DNA from 2 places in the Streptomyces sp. NBC_00442 genome. Region 2 is predicted to be linked to the other one. Evidence: predicted binding sites of a transcription regulator. Region 2 holds the regulator's gene; the other holds the start of a gene.
What was found. The regulator HspR, encoded in region 2, represses chaperone genes until heat shock. The targets are predictions, from matches to a motif close to TTGAGNNNNNNNNNCTCAA.
Positions count from the first base shown of each region.

Region 1 (3,409 bases), 1.9 Mb from region 2:
ACCTCGCCGGTCATCGCCACGTCCGTGCGCACCTGCCGCCCGGACAGGAGCGAGGACAGCGCGGTGACGAGGGTGATGCCGGCGCTCGGGCCGTCCTTGGGGACCGCGCCCGCCGGGAAGTGGACGTGCACGCCCCGGTCCTTCAAGTCCCCTACCGGGAGCTCCAGTTCGGCCCCGTGCGAGCGCAGGAAGCTCAGCGCGATCTGCGCGGACTCCTTCATCACGTCGCCGAGCTGACCGGTGAGAGTCAGGCCCGCCGCGCCCGTCTCCGGGTCGGCGAGGGAGGCCTCGACGAACAGGACGTCGCCGCCTGCCCCGGTGACGGCGAGGCCGGTGGCCACGCCGGGCACCGCGGTGCGCCGCTCGGCCGGGTCCTGCGCGGACTCGGGCACGTGGTGCGGCCGCCCGATCAGGCCCCGCAGGTCGTCGGGGGCGATGGTGAACGGCAGCTCGCGCTGGTCCAGTTCGTGCTCGGCGGCCACCTTGCGCAACAGCCGGGCGATGGAGCGCTCCAGGTTCCGTACGCCCGCCTCCCGGGTGTATTCGCCGGCCAGCTTGCGCAGCGAGGCGTCCTCCAGGACGACCTCACCGGCCTCCAGACCGGCCCGCTCCAGCTGGCGCGGCAGCAGGTGGTCGCGGGCGATGACGACCTTCTCGTCCTCGGTGTAGCCGTCGAGCCTGACCAGCTCCATGCGGTCGAGCAGCGCCTCGGGGATGGCTTCGAGGATGTTGGCGGTGGCGAGGAAGACCACGTCGCTGAGGTCGAGTTCGACCTCCAGGTAGTGGTCGCGGAAGGTGTGGTTCTGCGCCGGGTCGAGGACTTCGAGCAGGGCGGCCGCCGGGTCGCCCCGGAAGTCGGAGCCCACCTTGTCGATCTCGTCGAGCAGCACGACCGGGTTCATCGACCCGGCCTCCTTGATGGCCCGTACGATCCGGCCGGGCAGCGCGCCGACGTAGGTGCGGCGGTGGCCGCGGATCTCGGCCTCGTCGCGTACGCCGCCGAGCGCGACGCGCACGAACTTGCGGCCCATGGCGTGCGCCACGGATTCGCCGAGCGAGGTCTTGCCCACTCCCGGCGGTCCGACCAGGGCGAGCACGGCGCCGCCGCGGCGGCCGCCGACGACCCCGAGCCCACGGTCGGCGCGCCGCTTGCGCACCGCGAGGTACTCGGTGATCCGCTCCTTCACGTCCTTGAGCCCCGCGTGCTCGGCGTCGAGGACCGCCCGCGCTCCCCGGATGTCGTACACGTCGTCCGTGGTCTCGTTCCAGGGCAGTTCGAGGACCGTGTCGAGCCAGGTGCGGATCCAGGAGCCCTCGGGCGACTGGTCGCTGGCGCGCTCCAGCTTCTCGACCTCCTTGAGGGCGGCCTCGCGGACCTTCTCGGGCAGGTCGGCGGCTTCGACGCGGGCGCGGTAGTCGTCGCTCTCGTCGTCATCGCCGCTCTCGCCGTTGAGCTCGCGCAGCTCCTTGCGTACGGCGTCGAGCTGGCGGCGCAGCAGGAACTCGCGCTGCTGCTTGTCCACGCCCTCCTGTACGTCCTTGGCGATGGACTCGGCGACGTCCTGCTCGGCGAGGTGCTCGCGGAGCTGCTCGGTGGCGAGCCTGAGGCGGGCCACCGGGTCGCTGGTCTCCAGGAGCTCGGCCTTCTGGGCGGTGGTGAGGAACGGCGAGTATCCGGAGTTGTCGGCGAGCGCGGAGACGCCCTCGATCTGCTGGACGCGGTCGACGACCTGCCAGGCGCCGCGGCGCTTCAGCCAGTCGGTGGCGAGCGCCTTGTACTCCTTGACCAGTTCGGTCACCTGGCCCGGCAGGGGCTCGGGCAGGGTCTCCTCGACCCGGGTGCCCTCCACCCACAGGGCGGCGCCGGGCCCGGTGGTGCCGGCGCCGATCCGCACGCGGTGGCGGCCGCGGATGAGGGCGCCGGGGTCCCCGTCGGAAAGCCGTCCGACCTGCTCGACGGTCCCGAGCACACCGGTCGCGGCGTACGTCCCGTCGATCCGCGGCACGAGCAGCACCTGCGGCTTCCCGGCATCGGGCCGGGCTGCGGCCTGAGCGGCCTCGACGGCCGCCCGCACCTCGGCATCGGACAGGTCGAGCGGCACCACCATGCCGGGCAGCACGACCTCGTCGTCGAGCGGCAGCACGGGCAGGTTGGTCGATGTGTACGCCGTGGACTCGGTAGCCATGATCTCCCCTTCGGCAGTCAAGTTGAGCTATGCCGACTCAATGCATGTGAGTCGAGGAATGTTCCCCGGGGGGCGTTCGCTCTGAGCGATCAAGCGCGCGCGGCAGTCAGGGGTGGGGCGGCGGTCGGGGTCGCGGCGTGCGGGCCGGTGATCGGACCGCACCCCGGGGCGATGCGGTGCACGGCCGCCGGGCGGCAGGGACCCCTCGCCCTGGGGGTTGCACGAGAAGAACGAAACGGTAAGGTTCAAACCGCCATTTCATCTATTACTCATCCATGCGCACCCCAGGAGGCGGCAATGACGTTGGTGACGGCTGCGATACCGGACCGGGCCTCGATCGGGGCACTGGTGCGGGCCTGGATCGACGGCTGGGTCGTTTCGCGCGGGACGTCGGATCCCATGGACCGGCCGTGGGGCTGGACCATTGACGCCGGGCAGGTCCATCACGTGTCGCGGCATGTGCTTCCGGTGCCGGCCGAGGCGGACGTCCGGGCCCTCGTGGCCGCCACGAGCGCACCGGGTACGTGGCTGAAACTGTTCGCCGAGGACCACACCGTACGGCCGTGGCTGGCCGAGGGCTGGCAGTTCGACAAGCCGGGCTTCCTGATGTCCGTTCCGCTCACCGCCGAACGGCCACAGGTGCCGGCCGGCTACACCCTCACCTCATGGACCCGGGGCGGTGTGACCCGCGTCCTCGTCCGCACCGCCGAGGGCCACTTCGCGGCTCGCGGCCAGATCGCGCCGACCGGCCCGACCGCCGTCGCCGACCAGATCGAGACATCGCCCGGCCACCAGCGCCGGGGCCTGGGCAGCCTGGTCATGCGCACCCTGCAGAACACCGCCCACGAGGCGGGCTCCCGCACCGGCATCCTGGTCGGCACCCCCGAGGGCCGCTCCCTCTACACCTCCCTGGGCTGGGAGACCCGCTCCCCCATGGCGAGCCTGGTCTTCAAACCCTCGACGAGCTGACCACCCCGCGGGAAAGCCGGGCACACGCCCGCCCGGCTCGCCCGCATGGGCCGGATTCGGCAGCTCTGCAGCGGGGACGAGGTGCTCCAGTACGTCAAGCAGCTGTGGCACGCCCTTGCCCGGTCGGGGGCGGCCGGCCGAGCGGGCCGGGGTCAGCCCGGCGGTGCGAGCCCCACCCGCCGCACCGCCGGCCAGCACGCGATGCCCACGAGGAGCGCTATCGGGTGTCCCCAGGCGGCCAGGGGGTCCGAGAT
Region 1 covers NZ_CP107918.1:2,145,354-2,148,762, forward strand. Annotated here, with positions in the region: gene lon (endopeptidase La) at 1-2,186, opposite strand, end outside; gene OG432_RS09460 (GNAT family N-acetyltransferase) at 2,484-3,155, shown strand; gene OG432_RS09465 (rhomboid-like protein) at 3,308-3,409, opposite strand, start outside.
Region 1: lon (endopeptidase La) is a predicted target of HspR. The motif match lies at 2,209-2,227, and genes of this name have one in related genera.

Region 2 (3,409 bases):
GCGCGGGGCCACCTCGGGGGCCACGCACGAGCAGGGCCACAGTCGCGGCGTCCGTCCCGCCGCCTGCCGGCCCCGTGTCCCGTCGAGTTGAGCTGCTCATACCGCCACCACGATGCATCGCGAGCCGTCGCACCACCACCATCATGTTGCTGCACTGCATCAACTGGAGCCGGATTAAAGCCCGAGATGCCCGACATACCGGACTGACGCGTACCACGCGGATCGTCTCCGCTCAGCGCGGATGGGCATCGAGCCCCGACTGGGCTATGCGTACGCCGAGCTGGGTGCGGCTGCGCGAACCGAGCGCCTCCGCGAGACGGCTGATGTGGTGCCGGCAGGTCCGCACGCTGATGCCGAGCCGCTGCGCTATCACCGCGTCCTGGTGGCCCTCCGCCAGGAGCGCCGCGATGACCCGCTCGCGGTGCGTGACGCCCTCGATGTCGGTGGCCACGGGCACCGCCTCGGCAAGCGGCACCGCGAGCCGCCACAGCCGCTCGAAGACGGTGGCCAGGTACTCCACCAGCGCCGGATGGCGCAGCTCCAGCGCGCTGCTGTCGTCGGCCGCGGCCGGGATGATCGCCACCGTCCGGTCGAAGAGCAGCAGGCGCTCGGTGACCTCGTCCAGGGTGCGCACCTCCACGGCGCGCCCCTCCAACTGGTGCAGATAGTCGGCGAGTCCGGTGCCGTAGCGGGCGACGTGGGTGTACATGGTGCGGATGCGCACCCCGCGGTCCAGCATGTCGACGGCCCGGGGCAGCGCCTGCGACAGGATGTGCTCGGGCCGGATGCCGCGCGGCTGGATGGTGAGCGACTCGGTGGTGCAGGCCGCTATCGCGTCGTCGATGGCCGCGTTGATACGGGTGATGCCGTCGAGGACGCGGATGGCGTCGCCGCCGGCCGGAACGGGCGTACCGAGCGCGGCGAACCGCTCGAAGGCGGCGGCCGCCGAGCCCGTCCGGGCCTGGCTCGCCGCGATGTCCTCGTGGATGCCGCGCAGCAGCCGCGCCATCACGACCTGCGGCGAGGTCGGAAGCAGCCACGCGGGGGCGGCCGGGTCGGGGTGGAGCAGGCCCAGGTCGATCAGGCAGGGGGCGTCGCCCGCGCCCGCGCGCGCGATGCGTCCGGCGCGCAACGCGTCCGCGTACGCCCGTTCCCCGGCCGCGCACAGCCGGTCCGCCCCATGTGGATGCGCCACCTGCCCAGACATGCCCTTCCCCCGCCTCCCTGCGTTCGAGCCCGACGACCCTATCCCCATCGGGGTGCCGGTTCACGTCGGCACGGCACGCGACAGGCCCGCCGCCCCGGAACGGGACGGCGGGCCTGTGCGGCGCTGGGGGCGCCGGGCCCCGACCGGGCTACTCCGACGTCCTCTTGGGCCGCCAGACGACCAGCGCGCTGGCCTGCTGGACGTCCTGGTAGGGGACCAGGTCGCGCCGGTAGGAGGCGTGCACCTGGGCCTCGCGCTGCTGCATGGCGACGGCCGCGCCCTCGACCACGCTCGACAGCTCGGCGACCCGGGCCTGAAGCGCGGCGACCTGGTTCTCCAGCTCGATGATGCGCTTGATGCCGGCCAGGTTGATGCCCTCGGTCTGCGACAACTCCTGCACGGTACGCAGCAGTTCGATGTCGCGGGCCGAGTAGCGCCGGCCGCGCCCGGCCGTGCGGTCGGGCGAGACAAGGCCGAGCCGGTCGTACTGCCGCAGGGTCTGCGGATGCAGACCGGAGAGCTGGGCCGCCACCGAGATGACGTACACCGGCGTCTCGTCGGTCAGCTCGTAGGCCCGGCCGGCGAACGGGGGCTGACGGCGCTGGCGGGGGTCCATCTCATGCTCCCTTCACGGCCTGGAACAGGTCGGCCCGCGGGTCGAGGCCCGCGGTGGCGTCGCGGAAGGTCTCCAAGGCCTCACGGGCCTTGTCGTCCAGCTCCTTGGGCACGGTCACCTCGACCGTGACCAGCAGGTCGCCCCGGGTGCCGTCCTTGCGGACCGCGCCCTTGCCGCGGGCCCGCATCGTACGGCCGTTGGGGGTGCCCGCGGGCAGTTTCAGGGTGACCGGCGGACCGCTGAGCGTGGGCACCTTGACCTCGGCGCCGAGGGCCGCCTCCGTGAAGGTGACCGGCACCGTGACCGTGAGGTTGTCGTCCTTGCGGCCGAACACCGGGTGCGCGTCGACGTGCACCACGACGTACAGGTCGCCCGCGGGGCCGCCCCGTTCGCCCGGCGCGCCCTTGCCGCGCAGCCGGATGCGCTGGTTGTTGCTGACGCCGGCCGGGATGCGGACCTGCATGGTGCGCGAGGAGCGCGCCCGGCCGCTGCCCTTGCAGACGTCGCAGGGGTTCTCGGCGATCAGACCGCGGCCCTTGCAGTCCACACACGGGTCGGTCAGCGAGAAGCCGCCGCCCATGCCGCGCGACACCTGTCCCGTACCGACACAGGTCGGGCACACGCGGGGCGTGCCGTTCTTGTCGCCGGTGCCCGAACAGGCCTTGCAGGGGGCCTGGCTGGACAGCCGGATCGGCACGGTGGCGCCGTCGACCGCCTCGGTGAAGCTGAGCGTCACCTCGGACTCCAGGTCCTGGCCGCGGCGCGGCTGGGTGCGCTGGCCCGTGCCCGCGCCGCCCCGGTTGAACAGGCCGCCGAACACGTCGCCGAGCCCGCCGCCGAAGCCGCCGGCGCCCGCGCCCTGGCCGCCGGGCTGCTGCCCGCCGAACAGGTCGCCGAGGTCGAAGTTGAAGCTGCCCCCGCCGGCCCCGGGACCGGCCCGGAAGCCTCCGTTGCCGAACAGGGCGCGCGCCTCGTCGTACTCCTTGCGCTTCTTGGGGTCACCGAGGATGTCGTTCGCCTCGGAGATCTCCTTGAAGCGCTCCTCCGCCTTGGTGTCGCCCTTGTTGGCGTCGGGGTGGTTCTCGCGCGCCAGCTTGCGGTACGCCTTCTTGATCTCCGCGTCCGTGGCGTCCTTGGGGACGCCGAGAACCTTGTAGTAGTCCTTCTCGACGAAGTCCTTCGTGTTCATCGACGTCCCTCCTTCCGGACGATCACTTCTTCAATGACCGCTGCGTCAGCCCTTGTCGGGGCCACCGCTCTCCTCGTCGCTCGACTGTTCTTCCTTGGCGGCCGCGCCCGGCTGGGGCTCGGCCACCGCGACCCGCGCGGGGCGGATCGTACGTTCGCCGATCCGGTACCCGGGCTGCAGGATCGCCACGCAGGTCGTCTCGGTGACGTCCGGCGCGTAGCTGTGCATCAGGGCCTCGTGGACCGTCGGGTCGAAGGGCTCGCCCTCCTTGCCGAACTGCTGGAGGCCCATCTTCGCGGCGACCGTCTCCAGGGACTCGGCCACCGACTTGAAGCCACCGGTCAGTTCGCCGTGTTCACGGGCCCTGCCGATGTCGTCGAGCGTGGGCAGCAGCTCG
Region 2 covers NZ_CP107918.1:4,028,415-4,031,823, reverse strand. Annotated here, with positions in the region: gene OG432_RS18150 (helix-turn-helix transcriptional regulator) at 233-1,207, opposite strand; gene OG432_RS18145 (heat shock protein transcriptional repressor HspR) at 1,356-1,823, opposite strand; gene dnaJ (molecular chaperone DnaJ) at 1,825-3,012, opposite strand; gene grpE (nucleotide exchange factor GrpE) at 3,058-3,409, opposite strand, start outside.